One region of the Nesterenkonia suensis genome, then DNA from elsewhere that is predicted to be linked to it. Evidence: predicted binding sites of a transcription regulator. Region 1 holds the regulator's gene; the other holds the start of a gene.

Region 1 (11,602 bases):
CGACGACAGCTCGGCACGGTGCAGGAGCTGCTGGTCACCGCCGACTCCGGGTCCAAAGGCGCGGAGACGGGACGACTCTCCGGGCGTGCTCCGGACAACCGCCTGGTGCACTTCTCCGTCCCCGAGGGCGCTGAGCGGCCCCGGCCCGGAGACTTCGTCACAGTGACCATCTCTGGGGCCGGATCCCATCACCTGCTGGCCGACCCGGCCTCGCGGGAGGAGTACCGGCTGCGTCGATCCCTCGCCGGTGACGCCTGGGATCGCGCTCAGGCGGAGTCCTGCGGCGTGGGCACCACCCAGGTCGGCGGGGACCAGCCGGGGGCGGTCTCGTTGGGGATGCCGACCATGCGCCCGAACGGCTGAGCCGGTGACCTCCGCGCCTGGGCAGCTGCCGCTGCTCGTGATCGCCGGAGCCACCGCCGTCGGCAAATCCGCTCTCGGGGTGGAGCTGGCGCTGCGCCTCGGCGGGGAGATCATCAATGCCGACTCCATGCAGCTCTACCGAGGCATGGACATCGGCACCGCCAAGGTGGCCGAACACCAGCGGCGCGGAGTGCCGCACCACCTTCTCGACGTCCTCGACGTCACGGAGGAGGCCTCGGTGGCCGTCTATCAGCGGCACGCCCGAGAGCTCATCGGCGAGATCCGGTCTCGCGGCCGAGTGCCGATCATGGTCGGCGGATCCGGCCTCTACGTGCGCGCCGCCGTCGACGTCATCGAGTTCCCGCCCACCGATCCCGAGACCCGCCGCACGCTCACCCGGCGTCTCGAGGACGAAGGCCCCGAACGTCTCCGTGAGGAGCTGCGCGCCGCCGACCCCGAGTCCGCCTCAGCGATCCGCGACGACCGTCGGCTGGTCCGTGCCCTGGAGGTCGTCCTGCTGACCGGCCGGACCTTCTCCTCCTACATGCCGCAGAGAGTCCACGAGCCCGCCGTGGGCCCGGTGCACCAGATCGGGCTGACCCTGCCGCGCGATCAGCTGCGGGGCAGGATCGACGCCCGCGTGGAGACGATGGTCGCCCAGGGTCTGCTCGAAGAGGTCCGCACCCTCGAGGCGCAGGGCCTGCGCCAGGGGCGCACGGCGTCCCGTGCCATCGGCTATCAGCAGTTCCTCGACGTCCTGGACGGCCGGCTCAGCGAAGCTGCCGCCGTGGAAGAGACAGCCACCGCCACCCGGCGCCTCGCGAAGCGTCAACAGACCTGGTTCCGCGCGGACCCGAGGATCACCTGGCTGCCGGTGGACCTGGAGGCCGACGACGTCGTCGGGCAGCTGGCCGACCAGGCCCAGCTCACACTCAGGGAAGCAACGCGCATCCGCTGACGTTGACCCACAGCAGAACCACACACCCCTCCGCCCAGGAAGGCACCACCGTGGCCCATCACCTCCCCGCACTCGACGCTGTCAGCGGCGCCCGCTTCACCAAGGCCCATGCGACCGGCAACGACTTCGTGATGCTCGCCGACGCCGACGGTGAGCTGTCGCTCGACGCCTCGGTGGTCCGAGCGCTGTGTGATCGCCACCAGGGGATCGGCGGTGACGGGGTGATCAGGGCTGTGCCTGCCCGGCTGGCCGCCGACGCACGCCGGGTCCTCGAGGCGGAGGAGATCCCGCACGAGCCCGCCGACCAGCTCTGGTTCATGGACTATTGGAACTCGGACGGCTCGGTCGCGGAGATGTGCGGCAACGGGGTGCGGGCCTTCGCCCATTTCCTGAGCTCCGAAGGTCTCGTCGAACTCGCCGAGGGGGACCAGCTCGCACTGGTCACCCGGGCGGGGGTGCGGACGGTGCGCCGTGTGCCGGAGGGCTACGCCATCGGGATGGGCATCTGGTCCTTCATCGACCCCGAGCTGGCCCAGGCCAACGCCTCGGACTCCCTGGTCATCGCCCAGGGGCTGACCGACCCGCGTCCGGCGCTGAGCATCTCCCTGGGCAACCCCCACACGGTGGTGGCCCTGCCCGAGGAGGACGCGTTGGAGGCCCTGGACCTCCACACGGCACCGCAGGTGGATCCGGTGCCCCCGCACGGCACCAATGTGGAGTTCGTCGTCCCCTCCGACCCGCTGGTCGTCGACGGCATGGGGCAGGTGCGCATGCGGGTGCACGAACGCGGAGTCGGCGAGACGCTGTCCTGCGGGACCGGAGCCTGCGCGGCGGCGGCAGCCGTGCGGGTCTGGGCCGCCGAGGACGGCGCCGACGCCTGGACCGTCCAGGTCCCCGGCGGGGAGGTCACGGTGCGATTCCTGGCCCGGGAGGACGGCGCCGAGGATGTGGAGCTGTCCGGTCCGGCCGAGAACGTCTACAGCGGGGTCATCGCCTGACAGCGGCTCCGCAGCCCTGACAGTGGCCCGGCTGCTCTGACAGCAGTCGCTCAGCCCTGGCTGCGCCGGACGCGCAGCAGGCGGAAACCCTTGGCCGTCTCCGGCCGGTCGGCGGTGAAGTCATCGCCGACCGCCGCGACCATCGAGCGGATCCAGGTCAGCAGCGAGTCCGCGCCGAGGTTCTTCTGCACCACCAGCCACGCCTCGGCCTCGTCCTCCAGGCGCGGCAGCCACTGCTCCAACAGTTCGTGGAGGACAGCCTTGCCGACGCGGATCGGGGGATTGGACCAGATCGTGGAGAACCGGACGCCGACAGGGACGTCTTCAGGGGCCATCACCTCGAGGTTCCCCAGACCCAGGCGTCGAGCGTTCTCCGCGCAGAGTTCACGGGCTCGGGCGTTGACGTCCACGGCCCACACGGTCGCGTCTGGGGACTGCAGCGCCATGGTCAGCGCGATCGGTCCCCAGCCGCAGCCGATGTCGAGCAGGTGCCCTTCCCCGGCGGGCTCCGGCGCGTGCTTCAGCAGCACGGCGGTCCCCTTGTCGATCCCGTCCGGGGAGAAGATCCCACCGGCAGTGACCACGGAGACCTGCCGTCCGGCCAGCTCGACGTCGACCTCTCGGCGACGTGCCGGGCCGGAGGGGGCGGAGGAGAAATAGTGCTGAGAGCTCACAGGGAGATGCTATCGCCTCCGCACCAGCTGACCCCTGTGGCGCCAGATTCGCACGGGCGCGCAGGACACCGTAGACTCCTCTGCCATGTGGATCTTCTTCCTCTGATGCTCTCGTGCGACGCGACCCTCGCGTCGTCCACGGTCGAGCCCGCGGGTCGCCCTGTCGGACACCCGCAGACCATCACCCTGTCACGCTCCGGCCATCGACGTGCTCGACCCGCCCGTCGGCCTGAGATGATCACCACCTCTTGACTCCGCCACCCCGCCTGGCGTGGACGACCAACGGGCAGGAATCCGCCACCGGCGGACCGCCCGAAGGCCCTGGTCGACAGCCTCGACGGGAGCAGCCCCTTCCTCCACAGCTGAGACAGGCACCGTCGTCGTACTCCACAGTCGGCGGCCTCGGCTAGTGCCGCTCCAGCGCGGAGCCGTAGGATGGAAGGACCCCTCACCGGGGTTGCCGGAGCCGAGACCCGGCACAGAGGGAGCCGCCGATGACAGGTGGCCCCGACGAGGAGATTATGACGAACACCCATCACGACGACACCACCCCTGGCACGGGGGACGAACCGCGCGAGGACGCAGGCGCTGAGGCGCCGGACGCTCCGGAGAGCCAGGCTGTCGATGACCAGGCCACCGTGGATGCCACTATCGAGCGCATTCTGGCCGCCGATCAGGCCCGTGCCGAGAGCGTCAGCCGTGCCGAAGCACCTCGCGGGACCGGGCGGACCCGGATCATCGCCGACGCGGCGCACCGCCGGGACGGCGACACCGCCGAGGGGGCTCGCGGTTCTGTGCTTGAGGGGCAGGCTCGGGAGCTCGCTGACCTGCGGACCCGCCATACCGAGGCGGACGGCGACCAGTTCGACCTGCTGGAGCGGCGCTCCCTGCGCCGGGTGGAGGGGCTCTCCACCGAGCTGGAGGATGTCACCGAAGTCGAGTACCGCCAGCTACGCCTGGAACGTGTGGTGCTCGCCGGGCTGTGGAGCACCGGCCCCGTCACCGAGGCGGAGCATTCGCTGCGGGAACTGGCCGCGCTGGCTGAGACCGCAGGCTCGACAGTGCTGGACGGCTTCCTGCAGCGCCGAGCCACCCCCGACCCCGGCACGTTCTTCGGATCAGGCAAGGCCGAGGAGATCCGCCAGGCGGTCGCGGACCTGGGAGCAGACACCGTGGTGGTGGACTCCGAGCTGGCGCCGTCCCAGCGGCGCGGTCTGGAGGACATCGTCAAGGTCAAGGTCATCGACCGCACCGGACTGATCCTGGACATCTTCGCCCAGCATGCCAAGTCCCGCGAGGGCAAGGCGCAGGTGGAGCTCGCTCAGCTCGAGTATCTGCTGCCGCGGCTCCGCGGCTGGGGTGAGTCGATGTCCCGCCAGGCCGGTGGGCAGGTCGGCGGCGCCGGCGCCGGAATGGGCTCCCGCGGACCGGGTGAGACGAAGATCGAGCTGGATCGTCGACGCATCAACACCCGGATGGCGAAGCTGCGTCGGCAGATCGCCGGAATGAAGCCGGCCCGTGAGGCCAAGCGCGCCAACCGCAAGCGCCACGCCGTGCCGTCGGTCGCGATCGCCGGCTACACCAACGCCGGGAAGTCCTCGCTGCTCAATCGGCTGACCGACGCCGGGGTGATGGTGGAGAACGCGCTGTTCGCGACCCTGGATCCCACAGTGCGCAAGGCGTCCACACCCGATGGGATCGGCTATACGCTCTCGGACACCGTCGGCTTCGTGCGGCAGCTGCCCACCCAGCTGGTGGAGGCGTTCCGCTCCACCTTGGAGGAGGTCGCCGATGCGGACCTGATCCTTCACGTGGTGGACGCCTCTCACCCGGAGCCGGAGGGGCAGATCAGCGCCGTGCGCACGGTGCTGGCGGAGGTCGACGCCCACGAGGTCCCGGAGATCATCGTGCTGAACAAGGCTGACATGGCCGACGACGTCGTCGTCGAGCGGATCCGGCGCCGGGAGCCGCGCACTGTCCTGGTCTCGGCCCACACCGGTCAGGGCATCGACGAGCTGCGCGAGCTGATCAGCGAGTCGATCCCGCGCCCGAATGTGAGCCTGGAGCTGCTGATCCCCTACTCCGACGGAGACGTGGTCTCTCGGCTGCACGGTGCAGACGCCGAGATCCTCAGCACCGAGTACCTGGCCGAGGGCACGCGGATGAGTGTGCGAGTCCGTCCGGACCTCGCCGCCGAGCTGCAGGAGCACGTCCTCACGGACGAGCCGGGCGCCGCATGAGTCCGCAGGCGCCGACCACCCGGTCCACCGGGCATCTGCGGTCCACTGAGCTCCTCGACCATGCCGTCACCGCCATGGGAGGGGTGCACCGGGAGGGCCAGATGGACATGGCACGCCATGTGGACCACGCCCTGCGTCGTCGGCGGCACCTGTTGGTGCAGGCGGGCACCGGGACCGGCAAATCGCTGGCCTATCTGGTCCCCGCCGTGGTGCACGCCCTGGACAGCGAACGTCCGGTGCTGATCTCCACCGCGACGCTGGCCCTGCAGGCCCAGATCATGGGGCGCGATCTTCCCCGGCTGCTGACGCATCTGGACGGGGAGCTGGAGGATGAGGTCAGCATCGCGCTGGTCAAAGGCCGGGCGAACTACCTCTGCAAGCACAAGCTCGACGGAGGCTTCCCCCAGGAGGATGAGGAGCAGGCGCTGTTCTCCTTCGGTGAGGAGCCTGTAGGGGAGTCCGCACCGGAACCGGGCTCCCGGCTCGGCCGGGAGATCGTCCGGCTGCGGGAGTGGGCCGAAGAGACCGAGACCGGTGATCGGGACGACCTGCCGGAGGGCGTCTCGGACCGAGCGTGGCGTCAGGTCTCGGTCAACGCCGTGGACTGCATCGGACCGCGGAAGTGTCCGATGGCCACCGAATGCTTCTCCGAGCTGGCCCGTGAGCGGGCACAGGACGCTGACCTGGTGGTCACCAACCACGCGATGCTGGCCATCGATGCCTTCGAAGGTCTGCAGGTGCTGCCTGAGCACGACGCGGTCATCATCGATGAGGCCCACGAGCTGGCCGACCGCGTGACTTCGGCGGTGACGGCCCAGCTGTCAGTGCAGATGATTCAGACGGCGGCCAGCTCGCTGCGCCGCCACACGAGCCTCAGCGGCGAGGACCTGCAGGCGGCCGCCATCGCGGTCGACGCGGCCTTCCATGCGAAGGAGTCCGGGCTGCTCACCCGGGGGCCGGACCCGCAGCAGACCCAGGCTCTGGAGATCACCCGCAATGCGGCCCGCACCGCCCTGTCGGACAGCAAGCCATCCGGTGAGTCCGAGGGGGACACCGGGCGCGCCACCGCCCGGGCCCGAGTGCAGGCGGTCCAGGAGACTGCGGAGCGGATGCTGCAGTCCGCGGAGACACCTGACGTCATCTGGCTCACCCGTCCCGGCAGCTTCACCCCTGGCGTCGGCTACCGGGAGGCCGACATCACCGAACCCCCGATCCTGCATGTGGCGCCCACCTCGGTGGCGGGTCGGCTGCGGGACGGGCTGTTCGGCGACAGGACGGTGGTGCTGACCTCGGCGACGCTGACGATCGGAGACAGCTTCGAGCCGGTGGCCGGAGCGCTCGGACTGGGCGGGGAGAAGGCCCCCTCCTGGGACGCCGTCGACGTCGGCAGCCCCTTCGAGTACCCGAAGCAGGGGGTGCTCTACGTGGCGAAGCATCTGCCCGCGCCGTCGCTGAAGACCGCCGAGCAGCAGCGTGACGAGCTGGCTGAGCTCATCGAGGCCTCACGGGGGGCCACATTGGCCCTGTTCTCCTCACGGCGCGCCGCCGAGGAGGCCGCGGAGGACCTGCGTGGTCGGTTGGATGTGCCGATCCTGTGCCAGGGTGACGCGACGATGTCCGCTCTGGTGCGCGAGTTCGCCGAGGACGAGGAGTCCTGCCTGTTCGGCACGATGAGCCTGTGGCAGGGCGTCGACGTCCCCGGCCGGTCATGCCGGATGGTGGCCATCGACAGGATCCCCTTCCCCCGTCCCGATGATCCGCTGATGAGCGCACGCACCCAGGAGGTGGCGCGCAACGGCGGCAACGGCTTCATGCAGGTGGCGGCGACCCATGCGGCGACGCGACTGGCCCAGGGGGCGGGACGGCTGATCCGCAGCGCCGACGACAGGGGAGTGCTGGCCATTCTGGACTCCCGGCTGGCGACCGCCCGCTACGGAGGGTTCCTGAAGAAGTCGATGCCGGACTTCTGGCCGACGGTCAGCGGCGACATCGCGCGCGGGGCCCTGCGCCGACTGGCGGATCAGCACACCGGAGACAGGTGAGTCGCCACCCGCTCCAGGTCGTGACGTCCGTGATGTCCGGCGCTGAGAGCTGCGTGCGGGTCAGAGGCTGCGCAGCACCGTGACGACCTTGCCCATGATGGTGGCCTCGTCCCCCAGAATCGGTTCGTAGCTGCGGTTCTGCGGCAGCAGCCACTGGTGACCGTCCCGTCGGCGAAGGGTCTTCACCGTCGCCTCGTCGTCGAGCAGCGCGGCGACGATGTCCCCGTTCTCCGCGGTCTGCTGCCGACGGACCACGACCCAGTCGTCCTCGAAGATTCCGGCCTCGATCATCGAGTCTCCCCGGACCTGGAGCATGAACAGCTCGCCTTCGCCGGTGAGCTGACGCGGCAGCGGCATGACGTCCTCCACATGCTGCTCGGCCAGGATGGGGCCGCCGGCCGCGATGCGTCCGACCACCGGGATGTCGGTGGTGCGGCTGTCGTTCTGCTCTCGGTAGGCATCCAGATCCACCACGGCGCTGTCGGCCCCCTGGGGGCGCGCCGTCGTCTCGTCCGAGCGTGCGGCGGCCTGCTCCGGCGCCACCTCGGAGTCCGGGGCCAGCAGGCGGCCTGCTGAGTCCCGGATGACCTCCATGGCACGAGGCTTGCCCGGCACACGGCGCAGATAGCCCATCTGCTGCAGGCGAGCCAGCTGGTGAGTCACCGAGGACAGCGAGGCGAGTCCGCAGGCGTCGCCGATCTCGCGCATCGACGGCGGGTAGCTGCGCTCGGCCAGGGACTGCTGGATCACATCGACGATGCTGCGCTGCCGATCCGTCAGGCGGGGAGCCTCCTCCTGCGTCCGCTGGGCGGCTCCGGTCTCCTCGGCTGGTCGCTTCTCCACGGCCATCACTCACGCCTCTCTGTGCAGGGTCTGGACTTGTCCGCCGCCTGGCTCGGCTCTGAGACACCCGATGCGGGACTGTCCATGTCAGAGGATCCTGATGGACTCTGAGGCATGGAGACCCGATCGAACATCGCATCCGAAACTGGGTTCGAACATGTGCTTCAGGCTACGGGACCACAGGTTGCCAAGCCAGCATATTCGAGCGCATGTCTGGCCTCATGTCGAACGAGTGTGCTAGAAATAGAACACAGATTCGAACAGTCTTCGATTCGGCAGCCAGCACGAGAGAGGTCTTTTCCCATGCGTCCCTCGCACGCCTCCTTCACCAGCAGTCGGTCCACTGCGTCTCCTGGCGACGCCGGGCACTCCGCGCCTGCCGGGCAGGGCACGACAGTGACGCTGACCCGCCGGGGGCGGCTGCTGTTCGTCGGGCTGCCGGCACTGGTGCTGCTGGCGGCAGCCTTGGTCGGCCTCGCCCTGCTGGTGGGCAGCTTCACGAACCTGGCTCAGGCCTCCGGCCAGGAGGCCCTCGGGGTCGAGGCGATCGAGGTGACCGTCACCCCCGGGGACACGCTGTGGAGCGTGGCGTCCCGTGTGGACTCCGAAGAGGACATCCAGGTGCTGATCACGCGGATCGCCGAACTGAACGATCTCTCCTCCTCGGAGCTGCACCCGGGGCAGACTCTCGATGTCCCGGTGGTGGACTGACCACCAGCATCCCGGAGCGGACGCGCAGAGAGGGCGATCCACCATGACGCGAGACGTCAAGATCGCGGAAGATGCTGACTCGGGTCCCAGCGCCGCGAGTAGGATGGCCGAGTGACTTCTCAGCAGAACGGGGCAGGCGGCGCGACGCCGTCGACGGCGACCCCCAGCCGATCCGAACGCCTGGCGCGGCTTCCGCTGCGTGACGAGTTGCGGGGGCAGGAACCCTATGGGGCGCCTCAGTTGACCGTGTCGGCGATGCTCAACGTCAACGAGACCACCTATGGCGTGCCCGCCGACGTCGTGGATGCGATCACCGCAGAGGTCCGCGCCGCCGCGCAGTCCCTGAACCGGTATCCGGACCGCGAGTTCACCCGGCTGCGGGAGAAGCTCGCCGACTACCTGGGGCACGGGCTCAGCGCCGAGAACATCTGGGCCGCCAACGGGTCGAATGAGATCATGCAGCACATCCTGCAGGCCTTCGCCGGTCCAGGGCGTTCCGTGATGGCGTTCCCGCCGACCTATTCGATGTATCCCCTCTATGCCCGCGGGACCTACAGCGAGTACATCGCCGGCACCCGGGCGGAGGACTTCACGCAGAGCCCCGAGGACGTGGCCGGTCAGATCCGCACCCACCGTCCCGATGTGGTGATCCTCTGCTCCCCGAACAACCCCACCGGCACTGCGCTGGGTCTCGACGTCGTCGAGGCCGCCTATGAGGCGGCCCTCGAAGGGGACACCATGGTCGTCGTCGATGAGGCCTACGGGGAGTTCCGGCAGAACGGCACCCCGTCGGCGCTGGAGCTGCTGGACGGGCGGGAGCGGCTGATCGTCTCGCGGACCATGAGCAAGGCGTTCGCGTTGGCCGGCGGACGGCTGGGCTACCTGGCCGCCGCCGAGGAGGTGACCGATGCGCTGCGTCTGGTGCGGCTGCCGTATCACCTCTCCGCGGTCACTCAGGCGACTGCGGAGGCCGCACTGGATCACAGCGAGACGCTGATGGCCAATGTGGAGCGCATCAAGGGTCAGCGGGACCGCATCGTGGAGGCCCTCACCGCGTTCGGCCTCACTCCCGCGCCGTCCGACGCGAACTTCGTCTTCTTCGGCGGTCTGCAGGACGAGAAGGCGGCCTGGCAGCATCTGCTCGACACCGGAGTGCTCATCCGAGACATCGGGATCCCCGGCCACCTGCGGGTGACCGCCGGCACCGAGGAGGAGACCACCGCATTCCTCGAGGCCCTGGGACGACACCTGGGCCGCTGACTCGGCGGACCGGTGACGGCCGCACCTCTGTCCAGCGGCTGAGACCGCCGCCGACGCCGCGGACCCCGTCTGCGGTGATGCGTAGACTGGAGGCGGCGTCATCAGACCCCACCCCCGTACCCACGAGCAGGAGCCATGGGAGCAGAACTGATCTCGGGCCGCACGGCCCAGATGGAACGAGTCACCTCCGAGTCGAGTGTGCGCGTGCGCATGGATCTCGACGGAACCGGCACCTCGGAGATCTCCACCGGCGTGCCGTTCTTCGACCACATGCTCACCGCGTTGTCGAAGCACGCCCTGATCGACCTGCAGATCGAGGCCACCGGGGACACCCACATCGACGTCCACCACACAGTGGAGGACACCGCCATCGTCCTCGGCGAGGTGCTGCGCACCGCCCTGGGGGACAAGGCGGGAATCCGCCGCTTCGGCGAAGCCACGGTTCCGCTGGACGAGGCCCTGGCCCAGGCGGTCGTCGACGTCTCGGGGCGCCCCTACCTGGTGCACAGCGGCGAGCCTGAGGGCCAGCAGTACCACCTCATCGGAGGGCACTTCACCGGGTCGATGACCCGGCACGCCTTCGAAGCGATCACCTACCACGCCGGAATCTGCCTGCACATGCGCGTCATGGCTGGCCGCGACCCGCACCACATCGTGGAAGCGCAGTTCAAGGCCTTCGCCCGTGCCCTGCGGGCGGCCGTGGAGTCCGACCCGCGGGTGGAAGGCATCCCCTCGACCAAGGGAGCGCTGTGATGGCGAAGCCCGAGGTCGTCGTCCTCGACTATGGCTCCGGCAACGTCCACTCGGCGGTCCGTGCCCTGGAGCGCGTCGGCGCCCAGGCGACCCTCACCCGGGAGCCCCAGCAGGTCCTCGCCGCCGACGGCCTCGTGGTTCCGGGCGTGGGCGCCTTCGCCGCGGTGATGGATGCGTTGAAGGAGATCGACGCTCCGCGCTGGATCGGGCGTCGGGTCGCCGGCGGGCGCCCTGTGCTGGGCATCTGTGTGGGGCACCAGATCCTGTTCGAGCGCGGTGTCGAGCATGGCATCGCCGCCGACGGGATGGGGGAGTGGCCCGGGGAGGTGACCGCCCTCCCGGAGGACGTCGTGGTCCCGCACATGGGCTGGAACACCGTCCGCGCCGCGGAAGGATCTGTGCTCTTCGACGGGCTCGCAGACGAGCGCTTCTACTTCGTACACTCCTACGCCGTCCAGCAGTGGGACTTCGATCAGACGGTCGACTCCATGGTCGCCCCGAAGGTCACCTGGTCCCACCACGGTGCGGACTTCATCGCCGCCGTGGAGAACGGTCCGCTGGCGGCGACCCAGTTCCACCCGGAGAAGTCCGGTGATGCCGGCATGCAGCTGCTGAAGAACTGGATCGAGAGCCTCTGAACGTCAGGCCGGCCAGCACCGATCCGGCCCTGATACCCCACCACCCGCAGGAACATCGCCGCAGGAAGAGAGACCCGACGCCATGGCCGAGAACGCCCCCGAGACCGCCACAGTGCCCGCCC
Region 2 (11,602 bases), 490 kb from region 1:
CGCCCGCCTGCTGATTCGGATGGGGGTCACTCCGAACGCCGTCACCGTCGTCGGGACCCTCGGAGTCAGCCTCGGCGCCCTGATCTTCTACCCCTTGGGTGAGCTGTTCTGGGGCACGGTCTTCATCACCCTGTTCGTCTTCTCCGACCTCATCGACGGGCTCATGGCCCGTTCCACCGGGAAGACCTCACCCCTGGGAGGTTTCCTGGATTCGACCCTGGACCGGGTCCAGGACGGGGCGGTGTTCCTCGGTCTGCTGGTCTGGTTCTTCACCGGCGGCGATCACCCGTGGATCGGAGTGGCGGCCGCGGCCTGCCTCCTGCTCGGGGGCCTGGTCTCCTACGTCCGGGCGAAGGCCGAGGCGCTGGGCTACACCGCCGACGTCGGCGTCGCCGAGCGGCCGGAGCGGATGGTGGCGACTCTGGTGTTCACCGGGTTCACCGGACTGGGGCTCCACCCGGGGGTGCTGCTGGGCGTGCTCACCCTGCTGGCCGCGGCCTCGGCGGTGACAGTGGGCCAGCGCATGGTCAGCGTCCGGCGTCAGGCCCATCGGCAGAGTCGGTGATCATGTGGGCGTGTCCATTCCCCGGGCGCGCAGCATCGGGGTGATGGACGGGTCGTGACCGACTGCCCGGCGGAAGGACTCCTGGATGTCACGGGTGTTTCCCCTGCTGAGCAGCTCGCGGCGGAAGCGCCGACCGGCCCGTGCCAGGGCCGGGGCATCTCCCATGGTTCCACGGAACCACTCGGCGGCGTCGGCGGCGAGCACCTCCGCCCACAGGTAGGAGTAATATCCCGCGGCGTATCCGGAACCGGCGAAGATGTGCTTGAAGCCGCCGGTGCTGTAGCGCGGCGGCACCAGGGGATGGTCGAGGCCCCAGGCAGCCAGAGCGTGCCGTTCGAAGGCCTCTGGATCGGTGGCCGCCGCCTCTGCCTGCTCGGCGCTCAGCGTGTGCCAGGCCAGGTCGAGCACGACGGCGGCGACGTGCTCGACCGTCTTCAGGCCTTGGCCCCACCACTGTGCGTCCCCGAGGTCGTGCGTCGGGGACTCTGCAGAAGCGGCGTCCGGGGGGTCGGCCTCCGGGGATTCGGCCTCGGCCCTCGGCCAGAGTTCGGCGAAGACTTCGTTGACCTGTGAGGGGAATTCGACGGCGTCCCGTGGTACGGCGGTGCCCGAGAGCTCGTCGAACTCGGTCTCGGCGAGCAGACCGTGCAGCGCGTGGCCGTACTCATGGAACAGCGTGCGCTGCTCGGCGCGGGTGACCCAGGCGGTCTCCCCGTCGGAGGGTCGTGCGATGTTCAGACAGACGATGACCACCGGTCGGGTGCCGGTCAGCCCGGAGGCCACGGAGAAGGAGTTCATCCAGGCTCCGCCGGCCTTCGTGGGGCGGCGGAAGAGGTCGAGCAGGACCATGCCTGTCACCGTGCCGTCGTCCTCGCGGGCTTCGAAACTACGCGCCCCCTCGACGAACGACGGCAGGTCAGCACGTTCGACCATCTGCAGCCCGTACACCTGACCGGCCGCAGAGAAGACCCGGGACAACGCCGTCTTCAGCGGCAGTGCGCCTTCAGCCGATCCTGCGGTGCCTTCGGTCCGGCAGCTCCGCGACCGAGCGACGCAGGCCATCCCGTAGCTGATGTCCCATGGGCGGAGCTCGTCGTCGATCTTTCCGGTGGTGCGCAGATGCTCCTCGACGGTCGTCAGCTCAGAGGCCAGGCGTCGCAGCCCGCCTTGGACCACGGGACGCAGCATCGCTTCGATGGCCTGACGGTCCGTGGCCGTGCGCAACGGCAGCACGGCGTCCAGGTGGTGACGGTGTCCCAGGATCTCGGCGCGTCGTGCGCGGAGCACGGCGATCTGCGCACCGATCTGCCGGGTCGTCCGGCCGTCCTCGCCGGGCCGCGTGCCGCGCGAGGTCGATGCCTCGTGGAGGCGCCGCCGAAGAGCCCGGTCCGGCAGCGAGGCCGACAGCGGCTGCTGGACAGGCATGGTCAGACCCAGCAGATGTCCGGTGTCGTGGCCGGCTTCGCGGGCCGCGGCGGCGGCCGCAGACCGGTCCTGCGGACTCATCGCGGAGACAGCGGCCGGGGCGGTCACCAGCACTGAGGCCTCGACCGCCTCCCGGCGTTGGAGCCGCTGGTAGGCGGCCTCCTCCTCGGCGAGACGGCGGTTGAGGCCTCGCAGCCGGGCCTGGGAGGCCTCGTCAAGGCCGGCGCCGGCGGTGCGGGCCTCGACGAGGAGCTGCTCGAGGAACCGGGCCTGTTCAGCGTTGAGCGTGGTGGCGCCGGAGTCCGCGCGGGCGGCCAGGGCCTGCAGGCGGCGATGCAGCCCGGGATGGAGCTGGATCCAGTCACGGTGAGCGGCCAGCTCCGGTGAGATCACCGCCTGGACCTGGTGGAGAGCCTCGGTACCGTCAGCGGAGAGCAGGCAGGAGAACGCTCGGCGGATGCGGCGCAGGCGCAGCCCGGCACGACCGATCGCCCGCAGCGTGTTGTCCACGTCCGCCGGGGTGTCGTCGGCGGTCACCTGTTCCAGGTCATGGCGTTGCTCGGCCATCGCGGCCCGGAAGGCAGGCAGCCAGTCCTCGTCGGTGATCATCCGCATGTCCGGATGCTGATGGTCCAGCAGGAAGCCCGCACCGAAGGGGTCCACAGCGGCCTCAGGCGAGATGGACGGCGCAGGATGGTCGGCGGTGGAGGCGGCCGAGGTCGAGTGAGTCATGGCGTCTGCTTTCCGAACGTGTCGACGGTAGGCTGATAGACAGACTACGCGTGGCATGTCGCCTCGACATGCGCTGCCCTGCATTCCTGGCAGGCGAGAACCCAGACGGACGAGAACCCTGACAGACGAGAACGGAGAACTATGGCCGGCCACTCCAAATGGGCCAACACCAAGCACCGCAAGGCGGCAGTGGACGCCAAGCGTGCCAAGATCAACGCCCGGTACATCAAGCAGATCGAGGTCGCCGCGCGCAACGGAGGCCCCGACCCGGCGGGCAACCCGGCCCTCGACCTCGCGGTCTCCAAGGCGAAGAAGAACTCGGTCCCCAATGACAACATCGACCGGGCCATCAAGCGCGGAGCAGGTCTGACCGGTGACGCCGTGGAGTATGAGGAGATCACCTATGAGGTGCGGGGGCCGCAGGGCTCAGCGCTGCTCGTCGAGTGCCTCACGGACAACCGCAACCGTGCGGCGTCCGAAGTGCGGGTGGCGGTGACCCGCTCCGGCGGGACAGTGGCGGACCCTGGAAGTGTGGCCTACATGTTCCAACGCAAGGGTGTGGTCACAGTTCCCAAGGAGGGGCTCACGGAGGACGACGTGCTGGCAGCGGTCCTGGAGGCCGGCGTCGAAGAGGTCATCGAACATGAGGACTCCTTCGAGGTGCAGTCCGAGCCCCAGGACCTGCAGGATGTGGTCACGGGACTGGAGGCCGCCGGCATCACCTATGACTCGGACGAGGTGGAGTTCGTCTCCGACGTCAAGGTCGATCTCGACCTGGACGCCGCCAAGAAGTTCCTCAAACTCCACGATGCGCTCGAGGATCTCGACGATGTGCAGAACGTCCACACCAACGCCGACCTCAGTGCGGAGACGCTGGCCGCGCTCGACGCCGAGAGCTGATCCGGGCCGGCGATGGCGGCATCGAGGCCCGTGGGCGGCACGGCCGGCGATTCCCGGGTGGCCCAGCGGATCATGGGGGTCGACCCGGGGCTGACGCGCTGCGGTTTCGCCATCGTGGAGATGCACCGGGACCGCACCGGCTCCTCGGTGCATGTGGAGGTCACCGGCACCCGGTCGGACCAGCACCTGGCGGAGCGGATCCTGCTGATCCAGCGCGCGGCCGAGCGACTGCTCGACGTCTACGCTCCTGACGTGCTGGCGATCGAGCGGGTCTTCGCCCAGAACAATGCGCCGACGGTGATCGGCACCGCGCAGGCCTCCGGGGTGGTGATCGCCGCCGCCGCTGCCCGGGGCATACCAGTGGCCTGGCACACGCCCTCCGAGGTCAAGGGCTCGGTCACTGACGATGGCTCTGCCGACAAGGCGGCGGTCGCACGCATGGTCCAGCGCATCCTCGGGCTGCCGGCCTTGCCGAAGCCCGTGGACGCCACAGACGCCTATGCGGTGGCGATCTGCCATGCGTGGCGTTCGGGCATCGGCACCCGGTATGACATGGCGGCAGGGACTCGGACCCATCAGGGGGCCCGGACAGCGCTGCAGAAGGCGGCGGAGACCCGCGGGACGGGTCTGACGGCGGCGCAGCGTGCGTGGCGGGACGCGGAGCGCCGGGCGGCCTCCAGTGGGCGATCCGGGCGCGTCGGGCCCTGAGATCGTCGACGGTCACGGTAGTCTTCTTCGAAGATGTGTACTAGTGGGGTGTCCTCGGGAGCACCAGGCGGCTGGATGGCACGACCGGGCGGTGATCCGGGACACCCCACGGTTCGGTCGGCACTGACCGGCAGGACCGCCTCCATGCGAGACAGGACAGGTGGACGATGATCTCTTCGATCCGGGGCGAGGTGCTCCACGTGGGACTGGATCATGCCGTCGTCGAAGTCTCCGGCTTCGGTCTGGAGGTCACGGCGACGCCGCAGACGCTGGGGGAGCTCCGTCTCGGCCAGGAGACCAGGCTGCAGACCTCGTTCGTGCCCCGGCAGGATGATGCACCGCTGCTCTTCGGATTCGCCGACGCGGGGGAGCGGGAGATCTTCACGACGTTGCTGGGCATCTCTGGTGTCGGGCCTCGGCTGGCCCTGGCCGTGTTGAGCGTGCACACTCCGACTGAGGTCCGTCAGGCGATCACCGACTCGGACACGGCAGCCTTCACGAAGGTCCCGGGAATCGGCAAGAAGACGGCCCAGCGGATCCTGCTGGAGCTTGCCGGCAAGCTCGTCATCGATCAGCCGGCGGCCCACCCTGCACCGCAGGCCCCCACCCGGGCTGAGGAGGTGCGCGCCCAGGTCCAGGATGCGCTGACGTCGCTGGGCTGGACGGAGAAGGACGCCCGCTCCGCGGTGGAGCAGGTCCTGAATGAGACCCCGGAGCTGGCCGAGGCGGAGGTCGCGGCTGTGCTGCGCCACACGCTGCGGATGCTCGGCTCGACCACCGCCGGGAGCGGCCGATGAGCACTGAGGATCCGCGCGAGCTGGTGGGGACAGCCCCTGCCGCCGAGGAGAAGGTCCTCGAGGCCGCTCTGCGCCCGAAGTCCCTGGAGGATTTCGTCGGACAGGCCACCGTCCGGGGGCAGCTGTCGCTGGTGCTGGAGTCCTCTCGGCTCCGAGGGGCCGCCGCGGACCATGTGCTCCTCTCTGGTCCACCCGGCCTGGGCAAGACCACTTTGGCGATGATCATCGCGGCAGAGATGAACGCCGCCCTGCGGATCACCTCTGGACCGGCCATCCAGCATGCCGGGGACCTCGCGGCCATCCTGTCCTCGCTCACCGAGGGTGAGGTGCTCTTCATCGACGAGATCCATCGGATGTCTCGTCCCGCGGAAGAGATGCTGTACATGGCGATGGAAGACTTCCGAGTCGACATCATCGTGGGCAAGGGCGCCGGGGCGACCTCCATTCCGCTGGAGCTGCCCGCGTTCACCCTGGTCGGAGCCACCACCCGGGCAGGCCTGCTGCCCGGACCGCTGCGGGACCGCTTCGGATTCACCGGGCAGCTGGAGTATTACTCCGCCGGCGAGTTGGAGCAGGTGCTGCGGCGCTCCGCGGGGATGCTGGACATCGAGGTCGACGACGAGGGCTTCGCCGAGATTGCGGGTCGCTCCCGAGGGACGCCGCGCATCGCCAATCGGCTGCTGCGTCGCGTCCGCGACTGGGCTCTGGTACACCAGGTCCCGGTCGTGGACCGTGACGCCGCAGGGCAGGCCCTGGACACCTATGAGGTCGATCGGCGAGGTCTCGACCGACTCGATCGGGGTGTGCTGCGGGCCCTGTGCACCAAGTTCCGGGGAGGTCCGGTCGGGCTGTCCACCTTGGCCATCCTGGTGGGGGAGGAGACCGAGACGGTGGAGACGGTCGCGGAACCGTATCTGGTGCGGGAGGGGCTTCTGGCCCGCACCCCTCGGGGGCGGATCGCCACCGATGAGGCCTGGCGCCACCTCGGTCTGGAGCCTCCGGACTCCGCCGGCAGCAGTCCCCGCTCCGACGGCGCGGCGGAACCGACCGCTCGGCAGGGGGACAGCTGATAGTCTGTCCGGTTGAACGGCACCGTTCGGTCCGCAGCCCCTGTGGTGTGGTCCCGTGCCGTGACCTGCCCTCCGAGAGAACAGATTGGCCCCACCGGTGAACGAACCTCGAAACCTCGCAATGCACCAGGCAGCCGTGGCGGATGGAGGTGTCCTCTGATGGACCCCTTTCTGCTGATCATGGTCGCCATCCTCGCGCTCTTCATGGTGATGACTTTCCGGCGTGGGAAGAAGATGCGCGATGCGCAGTCCGCCGCCATCAGCGGCGCTGTCCCGGGTGCTGAGGTGGTCACCGCAGGCGGTGTCGTCGGCACCGTGGTGACCCGTGACGAGGAGCGCCAGCGCGTCACCCTCGAGTTCTCCGGCGGTGACCGTGTCGACTTCCAGCTGCCGGCGGTCCAGCACGTGGTGACGCCGGCGACCTCCCCCGAGGACCCGGCTGAGGCCCCGGCTCAGGACGCCGCAGAGGGCTCCTCCGAGGAGCCCACAGAGCGCGAGGACCGCTAACCCGAGCACCCCTGCACAGCCCGCCACCTGACCGGTGCGCGGGCTGTGCCGTCTGAGAGCATCGGCAGCGCGACCGCGCGCCGGGGCTCGAGACATCCGACGAGCGGAAGGTTGACCAGAGCCTGATGGCGACAAGCACACCGGTGTCCCGCGCACGAGCGGCACTGATCGGACTGTTGGTGCTCATCCTCGGGATGGGCGGACTGCTGGCCTACGGAGTGTCCCAGGACCGTGCCCAGTTGGCCCCCCTGCTGGCGCTCGACCTCTCCGGCGGCACACAGATGGTGCTCTCACCGCATGTCGACGGAGACGAGCAGCTGGATGACGAACAGCTGGAGCAGGCCGTGGAGATCATCCGCCAGCGTGTCGACGGCTCGGGAGTTGCCGAGGCTGAGATCGCCACCCAGGGAGCGGAGAACGTGGTCGTCGGCATGCCGGGGAGTCCGGATGCGGAGACCCGTGAACTCATCCAGGCCTCGGCGAACATGGAGTTCCGGCCGGTGCTGCAGGCGGAGATGGATCCCACCTACGTCGATCAGCTGATCGAGGACGAGCTCGCGGAGGAGGGGCTCTCGGAGGAGGAGGCCGAGGAGCTCCGGGCGGAGGCTGAGGCCCAGGAGGAGGACTCCGCCGACGATCTCGCGGCGCCCGAGGACTTCCAGGAGCCGACCGCTGAGCCGGAGAACCCCTCAGACCTGAACTGGATCACCCCCGAGGTCGCCGCTGACTTCGCCAACTTCCGCTGCACCCGTGAGGTGAGCATCGAGGAGCGGGAAGCCGCGGATCCGGACCAGCCGTTGGTCACCTGTGAGCCCGACACGGGGATGAAGTACCTGCTGGGCCCGGTCGAAGTGCCCGGAACTCATCTCTCCGACGCCAGCTTCGGCATGGAGCAGACGCAGACCGGCAATCAGACCGGCCGCTGGGTGGTCAACCTGACGCTGGACCGTGAGGGCACCGAGGAGTTCCGCGAGTCCTCCACGCGCCTCTTCGGCCTCGAGGGCGTCCGCAACCAGTTCGCCATCGTGATGGACAACCGGGTGATCTCGGCGCCCCGGATGAATGCTCCCATCTCGGACGGTCGGGCGGAGATCTCCGGCAACTTCACGGAGGACGAGGCGCGGAACCTGTCCGAGCAGCTGCGCTATGGGTCACTGCCGGTGACCTTCGAGATCCAGTCCGAGGAGCAGATCTCTGCGACCCTCGGTGAGGACCAGCTGCGCATGGGCCTGCTGGCCGGCATCATCGGACTCGTCCTGGTGGCTGGCTATGCGCTGTTCCAGTACCGGGCGCTGGGGCTGGTGACGATCTCCTCGTTGGCCGTGGTGGGGCTGCTCACCTGGTGGGCTATCGCGTTGCTCGGCTGGTCCGACGGGTATCGCCTGTCGCTGGCCGGGATCGCGGGGCTGATCGTCTCGATCGGTCTCACCGCAGACTCGTTCATCGTCTACTTCGAACGTGTCAAGGACGAGCTCCGCGAAGGCAGGTCGCTGGCCGGTGCGGTGGAGGCCGGATGGGCCCGGGCCCGGCGCACCATCCTGGCCTCCAAGGCGGTGAACGTGATCGCCGCGGTGGTGCTCTACATGGTCGCTGTGGGCAATGTGCGGGGCTTCGCCTTCACCCTGGGGCTGACCGCGATCCTGGACGTGATCCTGGTCTTCCTCTTCACCCACCCGGTGATGCAGCTGCTGGCCCGGCGCACGTTCTTCGCCGCCGGTCGGAAGTTCTCCGGGCTCTCCGCCGCCGAGCTGGGGGTGGACGTGCTCTATCGGGGGGCGGGACGATTCGCTCGACAGGAGCTGTCCTCCAGCGATGGCGGACCGACCGGCGCCGTATCCCCTGCGGAGGCGGCCGGGGACACCGAGACGGTGCCCCGGGCCTCCTCGGAGCCTCCGCAGGCGACAGGGCAGAGGTCAGGGCAGGGGCCAGGGCAGGCGACGTCCTCCACCGTGTCGTCCGGCCAGGACGCGGAATCCTCCCAGCAGAGGGACCGAACGGCCGCCGCCACGCAGCTCCAGGATCCGGCTGAGGCGCCTGATGACGAGGACGCCGCCGATCTGGCCTCCATGACCATCGCCGAACGGCGTCGAGCCCGTTCCCGACGAGCCCGCCGGTCCGCACGCGGCGAGGAGGCCGACAGTGCCTCCCCGTCGACCCCCGAGAATGATGAGGAGGCCCGCTGATGGCAGCAGGTGTCGCCAAGGCCGGCAACCAGCTCTACACCGGTGAGCGGGCCTACCCGTTCATCCAGAAGTCCAACCTGTGGTTCATCCTGGCGGCCCTGGCCGTGCTGATCTCCATCGCCATCCCCTTCGTGCGGGGAGGGTTCAACCTCGGCATCGAGTTCACCGGTGGTTCCCAGTTCACGATCTCCCAGACGGAGGAGACCGACATCGCCATCGGTGAGGAGGCCGTCGCCGAGTTCTCCACGCAGGAGGCGACGGTCACCAACATCGCGGCCAACACCGTCCGGGTGCAGACCGAGCAGCTCACCGATGACGAGACCCTTCAGGTCGCCGAGGCCTTGCAGGAGGGCTATGGAGTCAGCGCGGATCAGGTGACCTCGACCTTCATCGGGCCCACCTGGGGCGAGCAGGTCTCCGAACAGATGATGCTCGGACTGATCATCTTCATCATCCTGGTGGCGCTCTACATGGCCGTCTATTTCCGGACGTGGAAGATGTCGCTGGCGGCGATCCTCGGCCTGGGCTTCGTGGTGATCACCACCGCGGGGATCTACTCGGCCTCTGGCTTCGAGGTCACCCCCAGCGCGATCATCGGGTTCCTGACCATCCTGTCCTACGCCCTCTACGACACGATGGTGGTCTTCGACAAGATCCGTGAGAACGTGCAGTCCCTGACGCAGCAGAAGGACCAGACCTTCACCGAGCGGGTCAATCTCGCGGTGAACCAGACGCTGGTCCGGTCGCTGAACACCTCGGTCGTCGGGATCCTGCCGGTGGGCTCGATCCTGTTCATCGGCGCCTGGCTGCTGGGAGCCGGGACTTTGCGGGACATCTCCCTGGCACTGTTCGTCGGGGTCATCGTGGGCACCTTGGCCACGATCTTCGTCCAGGCTCCGCTCTATGCGCGCATGCGCCGTCATGACGCCGACATCGTCGCCCACACCGCGGAGGTCCTGGGCCTGCGCGAGGAGCGGGGAGTCGACACTGTCACCTACTCGGGCACTCCGCTGGACGATGCGGGCCGGCCGGTGGCGTTCCCCCCGTTGCCGGAGCCTGAGCCGGAGGAGGACGAGTTCGAGGAGGAGGCCTACGAGGTCATCATCACCGGGCTGGAGCCGCAGGGCCCCGGGCTCGACGATGACGGTGACCCCTCCGGCGACGACCTGCGACGCTGACATGGCGGCGCCGGGGGTACAATGGCCGACACAGTGACTCATGATGTCGTCTCCGAGAGCAGGTTCTAGGTGGTGAACGACGAGGGCTCCGGCCGGGCCCAGTCCGATTCCGCGACGTCGGTGACGGCGGCCAGCCCGCCCGCCCCCGCCGCGGTCCGACGAGCGCGCGCCGTCGGGGTCGTGGACAAAGCCTCGTCACCGCTGCTGGAGCCGTTGCTGCGCGCGATGCGCGCCAACGGCGGGCAGCAGGACCTGCCGCTGATCCAACGGGCCTTCGAAGCGGCGAACCACCACCACCGTCATCAGAAGCGCAAGAGCGGCGACCCCTACATCACCCATCCGGTGGCGGTGGCGACGATCCTCGCGGAGCTGGGACTGACCGGATCCACGCTGGCCGCGGCCCTGCTCCATGACACCGTGGAGGACACGGAGTACAGCCTCGACCAGCTCACCGTCGACTTCGGCCAGGAGATCGCTCTGTTGGTGGACGGGGTGACCAAGCTCGACAAGCTGAAGTTTGGTGACGCCGCCCAGGCCGAGACGGTCCGCAAGATGGTCCTGGCCATGGCCAAGGACATCCGCGTGCTGATGATCAAGCTTGCCGATCGCCTCCACAACGCACGCACGTGGCGCTATGTCCCGGCGGAGTCCAGCGCCCGGAAGGCCAAGGAGACCCTGGAGATCTTCTCCCCGCTGGCGCACCGGCTGGGGATGAACACGATCAAGTGGGAGCTGGAGGACCTGTCCTTCGCGGCCCTGTATCCCAAGGTCTATGAGGAGATCGTGCGACTGGTGGGGGACCGGACCCCGCAGCGGGAGAAGTTCCTCTCCGAAGTCCGGGAGACCATCGCCGACGATCTCAATGAAGCCAGCATCGCGGCGACCATCACCGGCCGCCCCAAGCACTACTACTCGATCTACCAGAAGATGATCGTCCGGGGGAAGGACTTCGACGACATCCACGACCTCATGGGTGTGCGGGTCCTGGTGGACACGGTCAGGGACTGCTATGGCGCCCTGGGTGCACTGCATGCGCGCTGGAACCCCCTGCCGGGGCGGTTCAAGGACTACATCGCGATGCCGAAGTTCAACATGTACCAGTCGCTGCACACCACGGTGATCGGTCCCCAGGGAAAGCCCGTGGAGATTCAGATCCGGACCTACGAGATGCACCGCCGGGCTGAGTACGGCGTCGCGGCTCACTGGAAGTACAAGCAGAAGTCCTCCGGAGCCCCCGCAGCGGAGGGGACCCAGGCCGCGGCCGAAGGCGCGGAGCGCACTCCGGAGGTCGCCACCCAGCAGAGTCAGACGACCGCGGACATCGGCTGGCTGAGGTCTCTGGTCGACTGGCAGTCCGAGACGAAGGACCCGGACGAGTTCCTGGAGTCGTTGCGCTATGAGATCAACGCCAAGGAAGTGTTCGTCTACACCCCCAAGGGGGAGGTGATGGCGCTTCCCGCCGGGGCGACACCGGTGGACTTCGCCTATGCGATCCACACCGACGTCGGGCACAAGACCATCGGCGCCCGAGTCAACG

What was found. Region 1 encodes LexA, which represses DNA repair genes until DNA is damaged. Its sites were predicted from a motif close to TCGAACANNTGTTCGA; they were not measured.
Region 2: a site for LexA is predicted at 4,358-4,373, ahead of ruvA (Holliday junction branch migration protein RuvA). Genes of this name have one in related genera too.

Annotation. Positions count from the first base shown of each region.
Region 1 covers NZ_BAAGRN010000001.1:737,078-748,679, forward strand. Annotated here, with positions in the region: gene miaB (tRNA (N6-isopentenyl adenosine(37)-C2)-methylthiotransferase MiaB) at 1-363, shown strand, start outside; gene miaA (tRNA (adenosine(37)-N6)-dimethylallyltransferase MiaA) at 368-1,321, shown strand; gene dapF (diaminopimelate epimerase) at 1,372-2,319, shown strand; gene ACYVKI_RS03155 (class I SAM-dependent methyltransferase) at 2,370-2,993, opposite strand; gene hflX (GTPase HflX) at 3,488-5,233, shown strand; gene ACYVKI_RS03165 (ATP-dependent DNA helicase) at 5,230-7,275, shown strand; gene lexA (transcriptional repressor LexA) at 7,336-8,124, opposite strand; gene ACYVKI_RS03175 (LysM peptidoglycan-binding domain-containing protein) at 8,422-8,829, shown strand; gene ACYVKI_RS03180 (histidinol-phosphate transaminase) at 8,941-10,089, shown strand; gene hisB (imidazoleglycerol-phosphate dehydratase HisB) at 10,225-10,842, shown strand; gene hisH (imidazole glycerol phosphate synthase subunit HisH) at 10,842-11,480, shown strand; gene priA (bifunctional 1-(5-phosphoribosyl)-5-((5-phosphoribosylamino)methylideneamino)imidazole-4-carboxamide isomerase/phosphoribosylanthranilate isomerase PriA) at 11,563-11,602, shown strand, end outside.
Region 2 covers NZ_BAAGRN010000001.1:1,227,373-1,238,974, reverse strand. Annotated here, with positions in the region: gene pgsA (phosphatidylinositol phosphate synthase) at 1-565, shown strand, start outside; gene ACYVKI_RS05390 (M3 family metallopeptidase) at 566-2,722, opposite strand; gene ACYVKI_RS05385 (YebC/PmpR family DNA-binding transcriptional regulator) at 2,864-3,622, shown strand; gene ruvC (crossover junction endodeoxyribonuclease RuvC) at 3,635-4,330, shown strand; gene ruvA (Holliday junction branch migration protein RuvA) at 4,498-5,127, shown strand; gene ruvB (Holliday junction branch migration DNA helicase RuvB) at 5,124-6,197, shown strand; gene ACYVKI_RS05365 (preprotein translocase subunit YajC) at 6,357-6,704, shown strand; gene secD (protein translocase subunit SecD) at 6,830-8,887, shown strand; gene secF (protein translocase subunit SecF) at 8,887-10,065, shown strand; gene ACYVKI_RS05350 (RelA/SpoT family protein) at 10,291-11,602, shown strand, end outside.